DNA from 3 places in the Cytobacillus sp. OWB-43 genome. Region 3 is predicted to be linked to each of the others. Evidence: predicted binding sites of a transcription regulator. Region 3 holds the regulator's gene; each other region holds the start of a gene.

Region 1 (7,923 bases), on a different contig from region 3:
GCATCATCTGTTGAATCAATTCCTGGTGTATCCATAATAACCGTATCTTTTGGCAAATTTGTTTCCGAATGGCTAATTTCTACAGTATGAATGAGGTCTCCATCTTTACTATATTTTTTAATTTTTTCATAATCATAAGGTGCAGGATAGAGCTTTGGCATCCCTTCCTTAAGATACACCTTGGCATAATCCTCTCCAGATTTCACTTTAACTAAATTCGCACTTGTTGGGATAGGGCTGGATGGCAGTAAGTTTTCTCCCACAATTTTATTGATCATGCTCGATTTACCCGCAGAGAAATGTCCACAAAATGCAATCGCGTATTGTGAATCTCGTAATTTATAGACGAGGTCTCTTGCTCTTGAAGCAGAAACATTATCTCCATTTTGTTCAAAAAACAATGATAATGCTGCTATTCTTTCAATTAATTCATTTTGACTAAGTTGTTTACCCACTGTTTGAACCATAATTAATCCCCTTGTCACATCAATTTACTACTATAATTGCGCAAGCTTTTTTCCTATATAGGTATTAATATATTATAAATATGGGGTAAAGTGAACCTTTCGTTATGAAAATTGGTATTTTCACCAAAAAAAAGAAGAAGCCTCACTCACTAAGGCTTCTTCCTATATGTAATAAAGGGGTAAACGCTAATTTAAGATTTTGCTTCTGACTTTGTAACACCATTCAACACATATTTCATTACTGCACCATAAACAGCGATAGTGCCAACCACAAAAAGAGCTGTCAAATGTATCACGCCTTTCATTAATTGAGAATAAGTATCATCTTCAATTAATAATTTATCATAATCGAGAATGATTTTCAATACTAAAATAAACCTTTTTCAAATTTTTCCTATTTCTTCATCTCTCTTCATAGGAAACGCTTCTTCATATTTCGTTAATGCTTTTAATGCTTCTTCCTCAACTGGAATACGAATGGCTAAAATAAAGAAATTTAACAGAGTGAAAACCAGGGCAGTATAGTAAGCTTGAAACAATAGAGGCATAATAAGAAACTCCATTGCAACGACTGTATAGTTTGGGTGCTTTAGCCAACGGTATGGTCCTTTAGTTACCACTTTTGCTTTGGGTAAAACAATAATCTTTGTATTCCAGAACCTCCCTAAGGAAGATAACGCCCATATTCTTATCACTTGTGTGAGTATAAATAACGGCAGTAAATAATACCAATAAGGAGATAATCCTTTACCGAACACAATTACCTCAACTGTTAAAACAATAAAAAACAAACTATGTACCATAACGATTAGTGGATAATGACTTTGACCAAATTCAATGCCACCTCTTTTTTTCATCCAATCCTCATTGAATCTTGCGACGATTAACTCGATACACCGTTGAGAAATAACAAATAGAAGAAAATAAAAAAACATTTAATTCACCTCCATTTTAATAAAAGTAATTCCGAGCTAAAACCCGGCCCTAAGGCAGTTGCCAAACCTATATCATCCTTTTTTCCAAGGAGAAAAAACCTTCGCAAAACATATAATATTGTGCTTGATGACATATTGCCGAACTCCCTTAGAACGTCAAGTGAAGTGGCGGTCATCTCAGCAGGAATTTGTAAAGACGCTTGATAAGCATCAATCACTTTTTTTCCACCTGGATGAGCAATAAAATGTTGCAAATCGGTTATTTGTAATGAGAATTGATTTAAGAATGTCTGTACATTTGGCTTCAGCCAGCCTTCAATAATTGTGGGAATATCTCTTGAGAATATGACATATAAACCATCATCCTTTACGTCCCAACCCATTACATCAAGCGAATCCTTTTTTGTCGTTGATTGTGTCCCGTATATATGGGGGATGGCAGGCAATTTCTGATATTTTTGATAACCACTTTCATCACCAGCGATTAATGCACAGGCAACACCATCAGCAAATAAAGAAGTACCAACAAGATTACTCTTAGAGCGATCATTTCTTTGAAAAGTTAAACTGCATAATTCAATTGTTAATACTAAAACCTTTGCTTTTGGATAAGCTAAGCAATATTCATAAGCCCTTGATAAACCCGATGCACCACCTGCACAGCCTAAGCCCCATATTGGGATCCTTTTTGTTTGCTCAGAAAAGGGTAATAGATTCATTATTCTTGCCTCAAGCGATGGTGTAGCTAAACCTGAGCTAGTAATCGTAAAAATCGCATCTATCTCTTGATACTTAATAGGTTGATTTAGAAACTCCCTCGTTGTTAAACACTTTTCAATCGCCTCACACCCAAGTTTTACTCCCGTTTCAATGAAGGCATCATTTTTATCAGCAAAGCTATGGTCCTCTTTAAACCAATCTAGTTCTTTGGCAAAATGACGTTTTTCAATTTGTCCGTTTTGGAATACTTTTAATAAACGATCGATATCTTTGAAAGATTGCCCAAATAAGTGGCGTGCAAATGCTACCACTTCATTTTGAGTAATTTCATTTGATGGGGGTACTTCTGAGATAGATAAAATAGCTGGCATAAGGAACTCCCTTTCTGTCTATGTACGGGTATTTTTTCCTTAATAAGGATATTTATGCATTGATTGGTTTTTAATCTTTCTCGTTCATTTTTTGCATAAAAAAAAGCCGAATGAGTTATCTCATTCGGCTCAGAAAGATGTGTTTTGAAGGAGTTGCTGTGCCCTTTTATCATATCTTAAAGTGGCTCTCTTGGCATTACGCAAACTTTACCAATTATATTTGCTTATTTATTGCCTTGCTTATGCACATCAATGATAATCGTTTTATCAATGATTTGACCACAGACACGACAAACTCCTTGTTCTTTATATAGCGTTTTACAATAATCACAATAATATTGCTGCATTTGCTCACATCCAATATCTCTAATAGATTATTTTATGTAAGCTATGATGAATGTGCTTCTATTATGAAGCTTTTTTCAACTGAGATTTTGTTTCATTTTTTGGTTTATAAGAGACAAAGTAAGCTAGGCCAACAAACACAGCCCCTCCAACTACATTACCTAAAAAGGCAGGTATGATATTGCCAATGAAATCTACCCAAGTAAACGAACCTGCAAAAATCGCAGCTGGAATAACGAACATGTTGGCAACAACGTGCTGGAATCCAATCGCAACAAATGCCATAACCGGGAACCAAATAGCCAAAATTTTACCTGCAAAATCATGAGCACCATAAGCTAACCAAACAGCTAGGCATACGAGCCAGTTACAACCAATCGCTGAAACAAATGTTTGTAAGAATGTATCATCAATTTTTGCACCAGCAATCGCTACTGTTTTATCAAGGTATGGACCTGTCTCTGTTAATCCAACGACATGTCCAAAGAAATAAGCAACAAACAGTGCCCCTACAAAATTGGATAATAACACCCAAAACCAATTATTCAATAATTGCCCAAGACTAATTCTCTTTGAGAACAAAGCACTCGCAACTGACATCATGTTACCTGTAATTAATTCAGCCCCAGCCAATACTACTAATACAAGGCCTAAAGGGAAAACTGCTGCACCTAAAAACGATCCGAAACTTCCCCACTCTGCCGGTAAATTCCCAATAACACGAATGTCTAATAAAAATCCTAGTGCAATAAATGCCCCACCTAAAAAGCCTAAAACCAACAGCGACAAAAGTGGTATTTTCGTTTTTGCAACACCTGTTGCAATCGTCTGTTCCATAATTTCTTGCGGTTTACTAAATCCCATTCTAACTACCCCCTAAATAAAAAAGGCAGCACTCAGACATCCCTTACTTTTGTAAAGGATTTCAAAGAATGCTGCCTAACCCTTCTGCAATCCCCTACAGAAGTATCAGTCATCATATTTATATTGTTTGTAAAAAGAAATAAAACAGTGCTTGCCTTACTTCCATTTACCCATTGCAAACTATATGCTACCAAAAAACAAAAAATTTTACTAGACTATTTTTTATTTTTTTCGTGTAGCGAAGTATTTCTTTTTATAATAGGATTCGTTCAGGATAAGTATATATATTCATGTTGCCATTACGAATAAATCCAACAGTCGTAATTCCTAATTCCTCTGCTGAGCGCAAAGCAAACTCTGTTGGTGCAGATTTTGAGAGAATCATTTCACAACCAATTTTTGCTACCTTTAAAAGTATTTCTGAGGAGATTCTTCCTGTGAAAACAATAATCTTCCCTTTCATGCTGATGCCCTCTCTTAAACTATAACCATATATCTTATCAAGCGCATTATGCCTACCAATATCCATTCTGCTTAATAATATCCCATTTTTGTCACAAAGCGCAGCGCTATGTACACCACCTGTTTGTTTAAATGTAGTCGCAGACGCTTGTAATTGTTCCATTAACTGATTACATTCATTGACAGTTAATCGAATATTAACATCTTCCATTTTCTTAGCTGTTAATGCATCATTAACAAAAACAAAGCCTTGTCTACTCATACCACAACAAGAAGTAATATATCTTTTATTTTGGAAGTTTTGTATATAAGGATTTGTACGATCTGTTGTAACATGAACGAACCCTTCCTTTTCTTGTACCCATATATCTTTAATATGCTTGTAAGATCTTATGATACCTTCTGATGCAAGATAACCTATCACCATGTCCTCAATATATTCTGGTGTACATACCATTGTGACTAGCTCTTCTCCATTCAGCTTAACCGTTACTGCATATTCGGTAACAATGGTATCTTCCATTTTTTCAACTTTATTTCCAGTCACTCGTATGATTTTACGACTCGTTTCCACTTGCTTCATCTTTTCTCCTCTTTCTATGAATCTATGATATTTTTATCGAATACAAATACAGATATCGCCATATTCTCTTCCACTTTAATATCAGAAAACAAATGTAACAGCGTCGCACCGACCAATTCTTCCATTCCTTCTGGCGTACCTTCTGCATATACATCTTGAATCATTTTTGTTCTTGCTGAATGCACCATTTCTTTGCCATCTTCTGTACGAGAAATAAATTGTTCTGTCGGTGTGAGATTACCGTATAAAGTCGAAACGGCCATATTCTCTACAAACACTGTGTGGATTTTCTCCGGTCCCTTACCAAATAAGTCTTTTCTTAATTTACGAATGATATCATTAAACTCATGCACCATTTTTGACATCTTCTTTACCCCTTTATATAAGATTCTGTCTCAATTGTATAATCATAGTACATGCTTAAAAAAAATGAAAGGGGCTGCAAATAGGAAAAAAATTGCACGATGATTGCTTCACTGTTTCACAATACCAAAATTACCCTATTGGACTGTAATCGTTATAAGATTAAATTCATTATTGTTAAATTTAATTTTTAGCGCTATAATAACTAGTGGAATTGTTGGAGGGGTAATATTTTCATGTTGTCTCTCTATCAATGGTACTTTCTACATACTAAAAATGGTATGGATTGGTATAATAGCAAGCGTTGTTATTTAACTATTCCACCATGGATTATGCTCGCTTTTTGAAAGCGGTATAGTACATGGTGGTTTTTTTATTGGTTTAAGCAGAAACACTCACTTTATTCTCTTTAAACCATTGTTTGATCAAGTGTAAGGGGGAAACAAAATTGACTTCCAATGTAAACATTACAATTAATGGTGTGGATTATGAGGGGCATGAGGGGCAAACCATTCTCCAAATCATTAATCAAAATCAAATTGAACATCCACAGATTTGTTATTTACCAGAGGTTGACCCAATACAAACATGTGACACATGTATTGTAGAAGTAAATGGTCAACTTTTGCGCTCATGCTCGACTGTAGCAGAAAGTGGTATGAGTGTTAGCTTAAGCTCCAACCGTGCCAAAGAGGCACAAACAGAAGCAATGGACCGTATTTTAGAAAACCATTTACTGTATTGTACAGTTTGTGATAATAATAACGGCAACTGTAAAGTCCATAATACAGCTGAATTATTAGAGATTGAGCATCAAAAGTATCCTTATACGCCTAAAGAAGATAAATCGGCTGTCGATATGTCGCATCCTTTCTATCGTTATGATCCAAATCAATGTATTGCCTGTGGACAATGTGTTGAGATTTGTCAAAGTCTACAAGTAAATGAAACACTTTCAATTGATTGGGAAAGAGAAAGACCAAGAGTTATTTGGGACCAAGGTGTATCCATTGATGAATCGTCATGTGTTTCATGCGGACAATGTGTAACGGTTTGTCCATGTAATGCCTTAATGGAAAAATCAATGCTCGGTAATGCAGGTTTCATGACAAAGATTGATGATGAGATCATGACACCAATGATTGACCTTGTAAAAGAAGTAGAACCGAACTATGGCACGATTTTTGCTGTATCAGAAGTTGAAGCTGCGATGCGTGAAGAAAGAATCGAAAAAACAAAAACCGTTTGTACTTTCTGTGGTGTAGGTTGTTCGTTTGAAGTATGGACAAAAGACCGTGAAATTTTGAAAGTGCAACCAAGCCACGATGCACCAGTAAATGCAATTTCCACTTGTGTCAAAGGTAAATTCGGTTGGGATTTTGTTAATTCTGAAGAGAGAATTACAAAACCATTGATTAGAAAAGAAGGTCGCTTTGTAGAAGCTAGTTGGAACGAGGCATTAGACCTTGTAGCTAGTAAACTAGGAAGTATTAAAGAAGAATTCGGCAAAGATTCAATTGGCTTTATTTCTTCTTCAAAAATTACAAATGAAGATAGCTATTCATTACAAAAATTAGCTAGACAAGTATTTGAAACGAATAATATCGATAACTGCTCTCGTTATTGCCAATCACCAGCCACTGATGGCTTATTCAGAACTGTAGGTATGGGCGGTGACGCTGGAACCATTAAAGATATTGCTGAAGCAGGTCTTGTCATTATTGTTGGTGCAAACCCAGCAGAGGGTCACCCTGTTCTTGCTACACGTGTAAAAAGAGCCCATAAATACCACGGTCAAAAGTTAATTGTCGCAGACTTGCGTAAAAATGAGATGGCTGAACGTTCTGATATATTTATAAGTCCGAAACAAGGAACAGACCAAGTTTGGTTAATGGCTGTAACCAAATACATGATCGATCAAGGTTGGCATGATGCTGAATTTATTAAGGAAAATGTCAATTACTTCGATGATTTTAATGAAGTTTTAGAGAAATATACGTTAGCATATGCTGAAGAAACGACTGGTTTATCACAATCACAAATCATCGAAATTGCCGAAATGATTCGTGATGCTGACGGTACTTGTGTCCTTTGGGGTATGGGCGTTACGCAAAATACTGGTGGTTCTGATACTTCAGCTGCTATTTCTAACCTGTTATTAGCAACAGGTAACTATCGTCGCCCAGGTGCTGGAGCTTATCCATTGCGTGGACATAACAATGTACAAGGTGCATGTGATATGGGTACCTTACCTACTTGGTTACCAGGCTATCAACATATTACCGATGATATCGCTCGTGCGAAGTTTGAGAAAGCTTACGGAGTTGAAATCTCAGGTACACCAGGTTTAGATAATATTCAAATGTTACAAGCGATTGAAAAAGATGAAATGAAAGCAATGTACCTTGTTGGTGAAGACATGGCACTTGTTGATTCGGACGCGAACCATGTAGATAAAGTACTTTCTAGTCTTGACTTCTTTGTTGTTCAGGATATATTCTTCTCTCGCACAGCTCAATACGCTGACGTTATTTTACCTGCCGCACCATCACTAGAAAAAACAGGTACATTTACAAATACTGAGCGTCGTGTACAAAGATTGTACCAAGCGTTACCAACATTAGGAGACTCTAAACCTGACTGGTGGATTATTCAAGAAGTAGCTAATCGCCTAGGGGCAAATTGGACATATACACACCCTAGTGAAATCTTTGCTGAAATGGCGAGTCTTGCACCACTATTCTCTCAAGCAAGCTATGATGTACTAGAAGGTTGGGGTAGCTTCTTATGGGGAAGTCTTGATGGAGCAAGCA
Region 2 (7,923 bases), on a different contig from region 3:
GGCTGCAACAGTTGCTGGAGATGCTAAGTATACATTGGAGTGACGATTTCCCATTCTACCTTGAAAGTTACGATTTGTCGCCGAAATAACGTTTTCTCCGTTCCCTGGTACCCCTTGGTGCGTCCCAACACATGGCCCGCAGCCTGAAGATATGAAGGATGCACCTGCTGCAGTTAAGATCTCCACAGTCCCATCCTTTAGTGCATCTAGTAATACCTTTTGCGATGCGGGAGCAATGATTAGACGAACATCTGGATGAATACGCCTCCCTTTTAAAATCTCTGCTGCCACATGTAAATCTTGCAATCTGCCATTTGTGCAACTTCCGATAAAAGCCATTTGGATAGGTGTGTTAATGGCTTCAGCAATATCTCTTACATTGTCTGGAGAATGAGGGATGGAAATTTCAGGATTAATTTGGCTGACATTAAATAAAAACTCTTTTTCATACGCTGCATCCTCATCACCATATATATGATCAAAATTGTATGGAAGCTCTAATCCTGTAGTATCAACAAAACAAGCTTTAGCTCCCATTTCAATGGCCATATTGGAAAGAGTCATCCGGTCATCAAGTGAAAGTAATTCGACTGCAGGGCCTGTGAATTCGATTGCTTTATAGGTTGCACCTTCAATTCCTAACTGACCGACGATATATAAAATTAAGTCTTTAGCAGACACACCTCGTTGCAGCTTTCCATTCAAAGTGATCTTGAATGAAGCAGGTACTTTTAGCCAAGTTTGCCCTGTCAACATGACTCCTGCCAAATCGGTTGAACCCACACCTGTAGCAAAGGCACCCAATGCACCATATGTACAAGTATGGGAGTCCGCTCCTAAAAATAATTGACCTGGCTTCACATGATGATTTTCTACCATCAGCTGATGACATATGCCTTCACCGATATCGTAAAGCTTTATATTCTGAGCTTTCGCAAACTCTCTCATGAATGTATGAAGATTTGCGATTTTTTCGTTAGGCGCTGGTGCAGCATGGTCAATAATAAGGAAAACCTTTTTTGCATCCCATACCTTCCATCCACCCATATCCTGAAAGGCCTTAATTGTAAGAGGGGCAGTTGTGTCGGTAGCCATCACACCATCGACATTGACAATTGCAATTTCATTTTGCTTAACTTGTTTATTTGCATGTGCTGATACGATTTTTTCAATAATGGTTTGTCCCATAATGAATCATCCTCCTAATTTTTGATAACCCATCATAGCTGATAATTTTTCTGCTGACTGTATGGCTGCTTTTATAAATAACTGTTTATTATTATCTAGCCTTGCTGATAGCCCTGAGATAGAGAGTCCGCCAATTAGCTGCTGCTGGCTATTTAAAATGGGGGTGGAAATCGCAAATGCTCCGATAATTCGTTCATCCATGCTGAAGGCAAATCCCTGCTCCTGGAAAAGTAAGAGGTCTTTTTTTAATTCTGTTGTTTCATTCTTCGTCAATCCGGATCCTTCAATAACTTCTTCAATTAGTTCGTCTTTAGAAAAGGCAAGCAGCAGTTTACCTGAAGCCCCTTTATAAAGAGGGTAAGGAATGCCTAAGTTGATAAACTGTCGAATATCTTCCTTTCCCTCTAATTTCTCAATACATATTCTCGAAGCTCCTTGTATGATATTCAAACTTATTGTTTCTTTCGTAATCTCATTAAGCTCATTCATGATAGGCAGGGCCATTTTTCTTAAATCTAGATTTTCAGTAACAATCTGGGCGAAATGTATAAAAGGTAGACCAAGTCGGTAAGTATTCATAGCTGCATTTTTATTAATCAGTTCTTTTTTCATCAAAGAAGAGAGTAATCGAAAGACCGTTGTCCGATTCAGCCCTGTGCGTTTGACGATATCATTGAGTGAAAGCTCCGGTGTTCGTGTTGTGAAGCAATATAATAGTTCAATCGCTCTTTCAACAGATTGAACCGTTTCAGTTTCATTTGTTTTCAAATTTTAATCCCCTTATTACATATTATGAACAACATGTTCACGATACGAACATACAAACATCGTAAGGGAAGTATTAGGAGAAGTCAATACAATTATCAGATTTATTAAAATTTAAAATTAATTCAAAACTTTTTAATGAAATTCATTGACTTAAAAATTTAAATAGTGATAGAATTTATAAAAAATAGAACATGTTTCATAATATGGAACAATAGAAGGTGTCTGAATGGAATATCAACAAGTTTTAAGTGAGTACGCAATCAAATTTCAACTTCATAATGCATCAGAAGAAGTAAAACGGAGAGCGAAATTAATCATTCTTGATTCAATAACTGCCATTATCCATGGAAATCAGTCTTCACATATGCTCAAGCTACAAGAGGATATCAGTCAGAATGAAGCCAATAAAGGCTACGCAACTATTGTAGGCAGACAAGCTTCTATTAACCCTCAGATGGCAGCCTTTATTAATGGGATTGCAATGGTGAGTGAGGAGATGGATGAAGGTAATCCGATAGCAAAAGGGCATCCAAGTTGTCACTTCTTTCCTTCTTTATTGGCCTATGCTGAAACGAGTCACTGCAATGGAAGAAGTTTTTTAGAAAGCTTTATACTCGCCTATGAGATTGCAACTAGAGCAGGGGCAGCTATTACCTTGCGCGACGACATACATCCCCATGGAAATTGGGGAGTAATTGGGGCTATATTTGCTTTAGGTAAACTGAAAAACTATCATGCAAGTGATTACGAGCGAGGATTTTATTTAAGTAGCTCATTGCCTAATGTATCTTTATGGCAGCCTGTGTTAGAAGGTCATCGGTTACGGGATGTATACATTGGTTTGAACAATATGCATTCATTTTTAATTGACCATCTTATTACAGCTGGTTTTTCGAGCAGTCCTAACGCTATGAAGCAAATTTATGGTGATGGAATATTAGGAAAGCGTTTTCAAAGCGAAAAATTAACAGAAAATCTTGGCGTTGAATACTACTTGCTGAAAACTTATTTCAAATTTTATGACTTTTGTCGTTTTTGCCACTCTCCTATGGATGGAGTAATTAAACTATTAAAAATGGAAACAATCCTCCCTAAAGATGTGAAGAGAGTAGATATCTTTACCTATTCAATGGCAGCTAGGCTAAATAATCAAAATGTGAAAAATCCATATGCAGGCAAATTTTCTATACCTTATGCTGTGGCAAGCTTATTTTATCCAAAGGAAAGTCAGAACGAAGAGAGGCTCAATTTTACCAAGAAAGTATTTGTTCATGAGGATGTTAATATGACAAAATTGCTTCCTGACCAACGCGATTCACGTGTTGTACTTAAAATGGTAAATCAACAGCAATTTACGATGACTGTTAGTGGAGCTAGCGGAGATGCTCATGAGGTAGGACTTGAACAAAAAGTAATAGAAAAAAGCGAAAGAACTTTAGGAAAGGTTCTTAGCTGTCAGCGTGCAAAGGATCTTATAGAAAAAATTCTTTCTTTAGAAGAATTGGAAGATATATCAACAATCACAGAATTGCTGAGACCAGCTCATTAATTATTGCAAAATAAAAAATATTGTAAATAAATATGACATCTTAGTTGTCAATTTATTTTATAGTGTTACTATGATAATTAAATGAAACTAGTTTCACAATATGGAACAAATTGGAGGATTCAACATTATGTGGGATGCTGAGTTAGATGTAGTTGTAGCAGGGGCTGGTGGTTGCGGCTTGGTGGCTGCATTAGCAGCAGCTGAAAAAGGCTTAGAGGTAGGAGTTTTTGAAAAAACAGATTTTGTTTTGGGCAATACAGCTGCCAGTGCCGGAATGATTCCTGCAGCGAATACAAGATTTCAGAAAGAGGAAGGAATTTTTGAGACAGCAGAAGAGATGACAGAGGATATCTTAAGGAAAAATCATCATGAAAGTGACTATGATTTAACCTTAGCTTTATGTAAAGAATCGGGCCCATTAATTGAGTGGATGGCAGATACGTTGCAAATTCAGCTTTCACTTGTAAAAGAGTTTAAATATCCTGGTCAAAGGAATTTTCGAATGCATGCACCGCCCTCGAGATCAGGATTAGAACTAATAAAAAAGCTTAAACAAGCTGTTGCAAAGCGGGACAACATATACTTGCTATTAAAATCAGAGGTAAATGAATTAATAACAAATGAGAACAAAGAAGTCATTGGAATAGAAGTAAAAACAGATGATGGTGTCCAGCGAATTAAAGCAAAAAAAGTCATACTAGCAACAAATGGGTTTGGGGCAAATAAAGAAATGGTACGTAAATATATTCCTGAAATAGCAGATGCGCTCTATTTTGGTTATGAAGCAAATACAGGTGATGCTATTAGGATGGGCGAGAAAGTAGAGGCATCATTTGCCTCCTTAACAAGTTATCAAGGGCACTCTGCTGTTGCAAAATCACAAGGTATTTTAGTTACATGGGGAACGGTTATGATGGGTGGATTTATGGTCAATCAAAATGGTGAGCGATTTGGCGATGAATCTCATGGATACTCAGAATTCGCTGTGCAAGTATTAAGTCAGCCTGGCCAATGCGGATATATTATTTTCGATCAGCATATATACGATCAATTGATTAGTATTGAAGATTTTAACCAGCTTGTTGGGATGAAAGCTTTTAAAACAAGTGATTCGATTGATAAGTTAGCGAAGTTGTTAGGTTTGCCTGCAGAAAATCTACAAAAAACTTTCGAATCAGTTGATGTAGCTGTTGATGAAGGCAGAGATGCATATGGAAGAGCAGAATGGCCGAAGAAGCTTACCCCAACTTATTATGCGATCAAGGTATCGCCTGCTCTTTTTCATACACAAGGAGGTTTGCAAATAAATTCCAATGCACAGGTGATAAATAAGAATGGTAATTCTATTAGGAATTTATATGCAGGCGGAGGGGCAGCGGTTGGAATTTCAGGTAACCATTCTTATGGTTATATGTCAGGAAACGGCCTCTTAGCTGCATTAGGTTTCGGGAAAATTGCCGGAGACCATGCGGCACTATCAATTTTAAATGAAGGGATAGAAATATTATGACTAGACCATGGGAAGATATGTTGACTGAGGTAGATAGAATGGTAATTCAAAAAGGAGGATATGGAAAAAAGAGAGGATTAGGGAAAAAGCCTGCTCTTGTTATGATAGATATTCAACATAACTATGTAGGGGCAAACCTTCCGATAGCAGATCAGCTTGAAACATGGCCAAGTGGGGGAGGTGCAAAGGCATGGGAATCGATCGAGAAAATAAAGAAAATGAAAAAGCTGACAGATCAATTAAATATACCAACAATCTATACAAGGAATGTGCAGAAGAAAACCATCAATTTTGATTCATTTGCGGTTAAAGCTGAACGAGATAATTCTAAGTACATTGACGGAAGGCCTGAGGCACAAATTGTTTCTGAACTTGAGCCAGAAAGCAAGGATCTTGTTGTTGATAAAAGCTATGCAAGCGCCTTTTTTGGTACGCCACTGATTAGTTATCTAGTAAAAATGGGCGTCGATACATTGATTATTGTAGGTGGTTCGACGAGTGGATGTGTCCGTGCAACAGCCGTAGATGCAGTCACGCATAATTTCAATGTGGCTGTTGTGGAGGACTGTGTTTATGATCGGATCGAACTGTCTCATAAAGCCGGTCTACTTGATCTATGGATGAAGTATTGCGACGTATCACCGTCAGAAGAAATTTACGATTATCTAAAACAATTTTAAGAAGGAGGAGTTAAAGTTGAAGGTTAATCAACTGATTAAAAATGGGTTAGTCGTCTTCCCTAAAGAAGGAGTTAAGGCGGTTGATATCGGTGTCATAAATGGTAAAATTGCTGGTATTTATAATCAGAACACAGAGATAGAAGCTGATGAAGTAATTGATGCAAACCGTTTACATGTGTTCCCTGGAGTGATCGATGCCCACCAACATCTAGGAATCTATAACTCAATTGAAAAAGATTTTCTTGATACGAAACAGCATGCCGTTGGAGGTATTACAACGATTGTCAATTATGATCGGCAACCAGTTAGCTATTTAGATTTTTTTCCTAAAGTACAAGATATCGGTGAAAAACATAGTTATATTGACTTTACATATAGCTTAGGTATTTTGACAGAACAGCACATTGATGAGCTTGAAGAGACGGTTACACGTTTCGGGCTGACATCATTTAAGTTTTTTAGGAATTATGAACGACAATTAAATGATAAATTCAAAATATCCAATGGCATTAACTTATCTTCTTATGATTTAATGCGTCTTCTGGAGAAGTTTAAATCTATCTCTCCTAAACTGCTATTAGCGATTCATTGCGAGAATATGGATATTAATCGCAGTTTGATTAAGAAGTATAAAGAAGAAGGTGCGGAAGAAGGATTAAAAACATGGTCTCTTACAAGCCCTGGTTTTGCGGAAGCAGAATCATTACTAAGCACATTGTATATTAATTCCATTGTTGGTGGAAATGTTTTTATTGTGCATTTGACGTCAGGTGCTAGTATCGATGTGCTTGAAAAGATGCCTTGGCTACTTGAAAAAGGGGTAAAGGTAGAAACTTGTCCCCATTATTTGAACTTAACAGAAGAATCTTCAACTGGATTAAAAGCAAAAGTAGGTCCACCTATTCATGGTCAATACGATTCAGATCGTTTATGGGAGGGGCTTAAGGAAGGAATTGTGAATGCAATTGGAACAGACCATGTGCCTGGATCACTTGCAACCAAATTTTCTAAAGGGAATGGAGTATTTGAAGCAGAGTACGGATTCCCAAGTGCTGGTGCACTATTGCCAATGATGATTACTGAAGGTCATATAAAAAGAGGAATTCCGCTTGAAAGAATTGCTGATATCACTTCCTATCAAGTAGCTGAATCGTTTAATTTGGAAAATAAGGGGCGAATTGAAATAGGAGCAGATGCTGATTTCGCCATTGTGGATTTAGCTAAAGCCAAAACGATTTCGCCAGAAGTACTTCATTCGAATTCAGATTATTCTATATTTGATGGATTTGAGACCGTAGGATGGCCAGTGTATACCATCAGTAGAGGAGAAGTAATCGTAAACAATGGAATACCAACAAAGGAAAGTGGTAGAGGTAAATTCGTTAGAAGGTCCATTTAATGATAAAAGTGGGGGATGGAATTGAAAAAAATCGTTTTTCTTATGCTGGCGACGCTGTTCATATTGACAGGTTGTACTGGAGAAGCACAATCAGACGATGAGAATATTGTTAAAATCGGCGCACTTCATCCATTAAGCGGCGCATTGGCTAATGAAGGTCAGGAAATGCGTGATGCAGCAAGACTTGCAGTTGAAGAAATTAATGAAGCAGGCGGAATCGAGTCTTTAGGCGGTGCAAAGGTCGAATTAATAGAAGCTGATCATGAAGGTGCACCAGAAAAAGGGATGTCTGAAATTCAAAGGTTAGATCGTGAAAAAGTAGTTGGTGTTATTGGCGCTTATTCAAGTGGTGTTACATTACCTGCAACCCAAGAAGCTGAAAGAGCAGGAATCCCATTCGTTGTCGATATTGCTACAGTCGAAGAAGTTACAAAGAGAGGCTTTAAATACACCTTCAGAGTTCAGCCGCCAGCATCGACTATGGCAGCGAACTTTTTAGACTATTTTAATGTGCTTAATGAAATGAGTGATTCCCCTCTAGAGACAGTTGTTCTTGTTCATGAGGACTCAGTTTTTGGGACAAGTATTGCTAGTTTGATAGAGAAAGGGGCAGCAGATCACGAAATTGAAGTGTTGGATAACATCCCTCACGCTGCAACAACAGCTGATTTATCATCGACAATCAATAAAATTAATCGGCTCAAGCCTGACGCAGTAATCGCAACAACCTATTTGCGTGACGGCACGCTACTGGTAAATGGATTAAAACAATCTAACTTTCAGCCTAAAGCAATAATCGGTGTTGCTAATGGAGCTTTTAGCAATACGG
Region 3 (7,923 bases):
GAGATGGATGCTACTTGCGCAATAGACTCTTTGCCTTCGATTGGTTTAGAGATCGCTTGTAGCTCTTCAACTGCTGTAGCAACCGCTTTTTCGATCCCTTTACGGATACCCATTGGGTTTGCACCAGCTGTTACGTTTTTCAAACCTTCGCGGATCATTGCTTGCGCTAGAACCGTTGCAGTTGTTGTACCGTCACCAGCTACGTCGTTTGTTTTACTTGCTACTTCAGCAACTAGTTTCGCACCCATGTTTTCAAATGCATCTTCTAGTTCGATTTCTTTAGCAATTGTTACACCATCATTTGTAATTAATGGAGAACCGAATTTCTTCTCAAGAACCACGTTACGTCCTTTAGGTCCAAGAGTTACTTTTACTGCATCTGCAAGTGTATCCACACCACGAAGCATCGCGCGGCGAGCGTCTTCACTAAATTTAATATCTTTAGCCATTATTAAGTACCTCCTCTAATAGTTAAAAATCTTTATAATAAGTATATAGCTGTTTTTTTATTAACCGATCACAGCAAGAATGTCGTTTTCACGTAAAATTAAGTATTCTGTACCTTCGTATTTCACTTCTGTTCCTGCATATTTTGAGAAGATAATAAGGTCGCCTTCTGCAACTTCTAATGCTACACGTTCACCATTTTCTAGTACACGTCCAGTACCTACTGCTACGACTTTACCTTCTTGAGGCTTTTCTTTCGCGCTATCTGGTAGTACGATACCGCTTGCAGTTTTTTCTTCCGTTTCAACAAGCTCGATAATAATTCGATCACCTAGTGGCTTCAACAAGTGAAACAACCTCCTCAATTCATTCAAAAATTATTTTATTAGCACTCGTTAGTCTTGAGTGCTAACACAATTATTATATTAATCAAAACTACTCTTTTTTGCAAGTAAGAACCTTGCAATTTTGCAAAAAAAAATGCGAACCTCTCCATTCTATACAACTTCTATTTGTTTTATGCACTTCATAAGGATGTACTATTTGAAACTAATAGTGTTTAACAGGTAAAATAAATATTAGTGTAACTTCTTTAAGAATAGGAGACTAGCCATTGAAAAAAGAGTATTGGTTTATCATTATGATTTATATAGCCATGCAATTATCAGCCATCGTTGGCGTTCCTGCCATTCTTTTTCTAGGTAATATGTTAGGATACAGCTTTGATGAGGTTGCAAAAATTGCACCGCCACTCTGGATTGTCATTAGTTTTACAATTACCCTTCTCTTAACTTTGTGGTTTTTACGGAAAGAAAGCAAAGAGATGTCAATGAGGAATCAAGCACCATTATCGACTTCTATCGGGTGGGCGATTGCAGGTATTCCGCTAGCATTTATTGCTCAAACCGTTGCAGCGAATATTGAATTAATGCTCGGCATTGATATGGGGTCAGATAATACGCAGCAAATTATGTCATTAATTGAAACGTCTGCTCTTGTGATTATTGTTGTTTCCATTATTGGGCCGATTTTAGAAGAGATCATTTTCAGGAAAATCATTTTTGGTTCCTTGCATAAACGATTGAACTTCTTTTTATCAGCACTGATTAGTTCATTAATTTTCTCTCTCGCCCATGGGGAAATTGAGCACTTACTTCTTTATGCAGCGATGGGCTTTACGTTCGCGTTTTTATATGTAAAAACCAATCGTATTCTCGTACCGATCATTGCTCATGTAGCGATGAATACCTTTGTCGTTGTGATTCAATTGAATATGGATAAGCTAGAAAAATATATGACAGACTTAGAAATGGTACAAATGATTTTTAGCAGATTAGGATGATGTTAGATGAGAACACCTTTGTTCACAGGGATTATCTCCCTTCTTTTTGGATTTGTATTTATTTATTTTGCAATTATTAACCTTCAAAACGGTGGAGGTTGGGGATTTTTAACGATCTTCATTTTGATTTTTGCCACTTTTGATATTGGTGGCGGGATTAAATTAATCGCTATGCATTATCGTATGAAAAAGAAAGAGGATAAAAAATAGAGCTGACTCCATGCGGGTCAGCTCCTTTTTTATGATGGATAGTGTTTTAAGAAGTATACTAATGATTGCAATTCGACCGCCAAATCAATATGATGGATGCGAATATGGGAAGGAACCGTTAACCGCGCTGGCGTAAAGTTCAAGATTCCCTTTACATGACTTTTAACGATTCGATCCGTAATTGGTTGTGCCGCATGAGACGGTACAGTCAAAATGACAACTTGAATATGGTGCTCATCAATCAACTTTTCTAGGTCATCTAAATGACGAACAGGTACCTCGCCTACAGACGTGCCAACCCTACTTTCTGAAACATCAAATGCCACTTCAATCTTTGTATTATTATTTTTTAAAAAATTATAATTTAAAAACGCTGTACCTAGATTCCCTACACCAATTAACGCTACCTTTGTCACTTCATCTTGATCGAGTGTCTTACGGAAAAATCCTAATAAGTAATTTACGTTATATCCGTAACCTTTTTTCCCTAAAGCACCGAAATAGGAGAAATCTCGTCGAATTGTTGCAGAATCTACTTTCACCGCTTCACTTAATTCTGCTGAAGAAACTCGCTGCTTTCCTGATGCGTGTAAATTTTTCAAAAAACGATAATACAAAGGCAATCGCTTAGCCGTTGCTTGAGGGATTTTCGTTGATTCATTGGACATAGGCTCCACTCCATTCCATTTACTTAAGCCCTTCTAAAATCACCGTTTTTACCACCGGTTTTCTCTACTAAATATGTTGGTCCTATTACCATGCCTTTATCTACTGCTTTGCACATATCATATACCGTTAAAGCGGTAGCTGTAGCAGCTGTCAACGCTTCCATTTCTACTCCGGTATGCCCATTAGTTTTCACTGTACAATCAATATGTAACACATACTGATCCTCTACCTCTTCCCAATTGAAAGATATATCAATACCGGTTAAGGCAAGTGGATGACACATCGGGATGATATCAGATGTCTTTTTCGCAGCCATAATACCTGCCACTTGAGCAACAGCCAGCACATCTCCCTTTTTCATTGTGCCATCAGTAATCTTCTGATAGATTTCTTGATTTAGCTCAATACTACTATGAGCAATTGCTGTACGGGCAGTTTGTGGTTTTTCACTCACATCCACCATCTTCGCTCTGCCTTCTTCATTAAAATGTGTAAATTCAGCCATTCATAACACCTCACATGAAAATGATACACTATTTTGATTCATCTGTGTAATGTAGTTTTTTATATATTCTATCCAAATAGTGACTTTATTGCCGAACCTCACCTGATTAAGGTACACTATCACTATAACAGAGGTGAAATATAATGATATTATTACAGGTTAATCAGCTTTCGAAAAGTTTTGTGGCTGATCCTATATTAATGAATATAAAGCTTGAAGTACAAACGAGAGACCGCATTGCATTAGTTGGACGTAATGGTGCGGGAAAATCAACTCTTTTAAAAATTATTGCTGGACATATGTCCTATGATTCCGGTGAAATTATTCAATCGAAAGAAACCAAAATCGGTTATCTTGCACAAAATACAGGACTAGAATCTGAGCTATCTATTTGGGACGAAATGCTTACCGTGTTTGATTATTTGCGCAAACAAGAGAAGGAACTGCGCTTACTAGAAACACAGATGGGCGATGCAACACTCATCGAAAACGGTGAAGCTTACGATAAAATTTTAAAAACCTATGATCAAATGCAAGTCAACTTTAAAGAACAAGGTGGCTATCAATACGAGGCAGACATTCGTTCTGTACTACATGGCCTTAATTTTCAATCGTTTAGCTATGATACAAAAATTTCTGCATTAAGCGGGGGGCAAAGGACGCGACTTGCACTTGCGAAATTATTGTTAACCAAACCTGATTTACTGATTTTAGATGAGCCGACCAACCATTTAGATATTGAAACATTGTCATGGCTAGAGCAGTATCTTAGTGGTTATGATGGTGCTATTTTAATTGTCTCACATGACCGCTATTTCTTAGATAAAGTCGTCAACCAGGTATATGAACTATCACGTAACCATATTAAAAAATACGTTGGTAACTACAGCAAATATCTTGACCAAAAAGCAGCGAATTATGAACGTGACTTGAAAATGTATGAAAAACAACAAGAAGAAATTGCGAAACTAGAAGACTTTGTTCAACGCAACCTTGCCCGTGCTTCGACAACAAAGCGTGCACAAAGCCGGCGCAAGCAGCTTGAGAAGATGGAGCGAATGGATCGCCCCCAAGGGGATGAGAAATCAGCGACATTCGGCTTTCAAATTGATCGTCAATCAGGCAATGATGTGCTAACCGCTGACTCTTTAGCAATTGGCTATCAAGAAGAAAAGATCAGTGATCACATTTCATTTCGCATGTCTCGAGGCGATTCCATTGCTTTAGTAGGTCCCAATGGTATTGGAAAGTCGACTTTATTGAAGACCCTTGTAGACAAGCTACCTGCTTTAGGTGGCACGTTTCAATATGGCTCAAATATCCGCATTGGCTATTACGACCAACAGCAAGCTGATTTGAGTTCAAATAAAACCGTATTAAACGAGCTCTGGGATGATTACCCCCTCATGCCTGAAAAAGATGTCCGTACCGTGTTAGGTAACTTCCTCTTCTCTGGAGATGATGTCTTGAAAATTGTCTCTACATTGAGTGGTGGAGAAAAAGCACGATTAGCACTAGCTAAGTTGATGTTGCAAAGAGCAAATGTCCTCATACTAGATGAGCCGACTAACCATTTAGACCTTGATAGTAAAGAAATTCTTGAAAATGCACTTATTGATTTTCCAGGTACGCTCCTCTTTGTCTCTCATGACCGCTATTTTATTAATAGGATCGCAACAAAGGTGATTGAGTTATCAACAAGTGGAGCAACGGAATTTTTAGGGGATTATGATTACTATGTGGATAAAAAGGCGGAAATTGAAGAAATAGAGCTTTTTGAATCAGCAGACCTGCCACAAGAAAGTATCACTAAACCAGAAAAGCAAAGTTATCAACAAGATAAAGAAGCGAAGAAACTAGAAAGACAACGAAAAAGAAGGCTGACAGAAATTGAACAGTTAATCGAAGAGTTAGAAGCGCAAATTGAAACTTACGATGAACAACTCTGTGACCCTGAAATCTTCCAGGACCACGAGAAAGTCCTCGAGATTACAACTAAAAATGAGGCTATAAAAGCACAACTCGAGCAGTTACTTGAAGAATGGAGCGAATTGGGAGATTTAATGTAATTAAACGTAGCTGGGGATAATTTAATTATCCCCAGCTTTTCTTTCTACAAGTAAATTGTCCACATTTTTATTCACAGCACAAACGGATTAACAATAGGTGAAACAACACTTTTCCACATTATCCACAATTTTTATGATACTTATCAACAAAAACTCTGAAAATTTTAATATTATCCACAATATGATATGCCACCCATACTATACTTGATATTGTGAATAACTTTGTGTCATCACTAAAAATAAAAAGACTAGTGAATAGATGATCATGATTCACTAGTCTTCATTATTATTGTTGAAACTGTATATCTAACCCTGGGTTTGCATTCATACTCATATCTGAGAACATCCCTTTTTCGAACATAATTGCCCCTACTGCAGCAATCATCGCTGCATTATCTGTGCATAAATGTAATGGCGGAATGACTAAGTCTATCTCTTCCTTATTCTTAAAGGTCTCTGTTAATGCTTCACGAAGTCCTTTATTTGCTGCAACGCCACCTGCTAATAGTAGTTGTTTCACATCATATGCCTCTACTGCTTTTAAGGTCTTGGTCACTAATACCTCAATGACGCTTTCTTGAAAGCTCGCTGCTAAATCCTCTGGTAAGATGGTCTCTCCACGTTGTTCAGCATTATGCACTGTGTTGATAACGGCAGACTTCAATCCACTGAAACTAAAATCAAAGGAGCCTTCTTCTAGCCACGCACGAGGAAGCTTAATTGTCGCTTCTCCTTCATGGGCAAGGCGATCAATATGTGGCCCACCTGGATATGGCATATTTAGAACTCGCGCTACTTTATCATATGCTTCTCCAGCAGCATCATCACGTGTTTCGCCAATAACTTCAAAATCACCATGTGCTTTCATATAAACGAGCTCTGTATGGCCCCCGGAAACGACTAATGCAAGCGCCGGGAAAGTCATTTCTTTAATTAAGCGATTGGCATAAATATGCCCTGCTATATGGTGCACCCCAATAAGTGGCTTTTGATGAGCAAAGGCAATCGCCTTCGCTGCATTTACACCGACAAGTAAGGCACCCACTAACCCTGGACCTTCTGTCACAGCAATTGCATCGATATCGTTCATCGTCATACTCGCTTTATTTAACGCTTCTTCTAACACAATGGTCATTTGTTCTACATGATGCCTTGAAGCGATTTCTGGTACAACCCCGCCAAACCTTTTATGACTTTCAATTTGAGAAGCGACAACATTAGCGATGATCTCTCTACCATTTTTAATGATGGCTACTGCTGTTTCATCACAGCTTGTTTCTATCCCTAATATATATTGATCTTTTTTCATTTTATATTCACCCACATTACTAAAGCATCTTCATGATTATCCGAATAATAATTTTTTCTAATTCCGCCTTCTTGAAAACCTAGCTTGCTATACAACCGTCTTGCTATCATGTTACTCACCCTTACTTCTAGGGTCATTTTAAGGGCACCCATTTCTTTTACAACATCCATCAGCTGGACCATTAACGCCTCGCCAAGTTTCTTCCCTCTATATCTGGGTAGTATCGCTACATTTGTTACATGGGCCTCGTCTGTAACCACCCATGCCCCACCGTATCCTATCAATTCTTCTCCGTCTTCTAATACAACGTAGACCGAGAATTGGTTCAATGTCATTTCATTATAAAAGGCCTCTCTACTCCAAGGTGAAGAAAAAGATGCCTGTTCTACTTTTAATACTTCATCAATATCATCTTCGTTCATTAACCGAAACGTTAATTTACTGGTCATTGGAGCTTGCTCCCTTTCGAAGCTTCAATCCATTTTGCCTCTGCCTCAGCAAGACGGATATAATTAGGGACAAAATTGTGGATATCAACAGCTTCCTTATCTCTACCTAAAATGGCCAATTCAGAAGGACGAGGATTTTGTTCAGTTAAACGTGCAAAATATGCCCGATCCCCTAAGTCTGCTTTAATTTGTTCCTTGTGTATGGATAAATCATTACCGACAAATAAAACCGGTTCTTCTCTATTTAATAAACGTTGCGTCCAATTAACGGTCAACGTTAGATGATCCGATGCTAGATCTAATAACCGACTCTCTTGAAATTGATATAAACCAGTATAAATCTGACCTCTTCTCGCATCAAATAACGGTGAAATGACACCGTTAAAATAACTACCTGCACTTGCTGCCAAAACAGCTAGACTCGATACGCCTGAAAGAGGTATATTCAACGTCCAAGCTAATGTTTTAGCTATGGTTACACCAATTCTTACCCCCGTATATGAACCGGGTCCTTCTGCGACAACAATCTTTTCTATATCTTGTGGCAACGTATCGCAATCCTTTAAAAGCATTTCTATCGCGGGCATTACACGAACTGAGTGATTCTTTTTGATATTCGTGATATATTCCCCTATAATTTTGTCGTCATCTACTAGAGCGATCCCTAGTGTATAATTTGACGTGTCTATAGCTAATATTTTCATTTTACTAACTCCTCACACAGCTTCACATAGCGTTTTCCTTTTGGATGTAGCGCTATTCTTCGTTCTTCATTTCCGGTATAATGGATTACAATTTTTAACCTTTCTTCTGGCAGTTGATCTTCTATTAGATGAGCCCATTCCACGACGGTCACACCTTGCCCATGAAAATACTCATCAAACCCAAGATCTTCATCGCCATCCTCCACCCGGTAAACATCC

Evidence for each region. The regulator Rex, encoded in region 3, represses fermentation and respiration genes when NADH is low (regulators of the CRP and FNR family bind a similar motif). The targets are predictions, from matches to a motif close to TTGTGAAATATTTCACAA.
Region 1: a site for Rex is predicted at 3,752-3,769, ahead of U9M49_RS06940 (formate/nitrite transporter family protein). Genes of this name have one in related genera too.
Region 2: a site for Rex is predicted at 3,587-3,604, ahead of U9M49_RS04225 (flavocytochrome c). Genes of this name have one in related genera too.

What each region holds. Positions count from the first base shown of each region.
Region 1 covers NZ_JAYEFF010000001.1:1,425,857-1,433,779, forward strand. The annotation lists gene U9M49_RS06915 (dynamin family protein) at 1-467, opposite strand, end outside; gene U9M49_RS06920 (hypothetical protein) at 659-832, opposite strand; gene U9M49_RS06925 (isoprenylcysteine carboxyl methyltransferase family protein) at 851-1,402, opposite strand; gene U9M49_RS06930 (type III polyketide synthase) at 1,408-2,493, opposite strand; gene U9M49_RS06935 (hypothetical protein) at 2,718-2,840, opposite strand; gene U9M49_RS06940 (formate/nitrite transporter family protein) at 2,902-3,702, opposite strand; gene fdhD (formate dehydrogenase accessory sulfurtransferase FdhD) at 3,956-4,747, opposite strand; gene U9M49_RS06950 (DUF2294 domain-containing protein) at 4,762-5,112, opposite strand; gene fdhF (formate dehydrogenase subunit alpha) at 5,559-7,923, shown strand, end outside.
Region 2 covers NZ_JAYEFF010000001.1:846,175-854,097, reverse strand. The annotation lists gene U9M49_RS04240 (3-isopropylmalate dehydratase large subunit) at 1-1,188, opposite strand, end outside; gene U9M49_RS04235 (IclR family transcriptional regulator) at 1,195-1,956, opposite strand; gene U9M49_RS04230 (MmgE/PrpD family protein) at 2,183-3,505, shown strand; gene U9M49_RS04225 (flavocytochrome c) at 3,633-5,015, shown strand; gene U9M49_RS04220 (isochorismatase family protein) at 5,012-5,695, shown strand; gene U9M49_RS04215 (dihydroorotase) at 5,712-7,094, shown strand; gene U9M49_RS04210 (ABC transporter substrate-binding protein) at 7,116-7,923, shown strand, end outside.
Region 3 covers NZ_JAYEFF010000009.1:108,051-115,973, forward strand. The annotation lists gene groL (chaperonin GroEL) at 1-449, opposite strand, end outside; gene groES (co-chaperone GroES) at 510-794, opposite strand; gene U9M49_RS21390 (type II CAAX endopeptidase family protein) at 1,061-1,789, shown strand; gene U9M49_RS21395 (DUF4305 domain-containing protein) at 1,796-1,999, shown strand; gene U9M49_RS21400 (redox-sensing transcriptional repressor Rex) at 2,029-2,667, opposite strand; gene moaC (cyclic pyranopterin monophosphate synthase MoaC) at 2,691-3,173, opposite strand; gene U9M49_RS21410 (ABC-F family ATP-binding cassette domain-containing protein) at 3,317-5,242, shown strand; gene tsaD (tRNA (adenosine(37)-N6)-threonylcarbamoyltransferase complex transferase subunit TsaD) at 5,529-6,551, opposite strand; gene rimI (ribosomal protein S18-alanine N-acetyltransferase) at 6,548-7,000, opposite strand; gene tsaB (tRNA (adenosine(37)-N6)-threonylcarbamoyltransferase complex dimerization subunit type 1 TsaB) at 6,997-7,704, opposite strand; gene tsaE (tRNA (adenosine(37)-N6)-threonylcarbamoyltransferase complex ATPase subunit type 1 TsaE) at 7,701-7,923, opposite strand, start outside.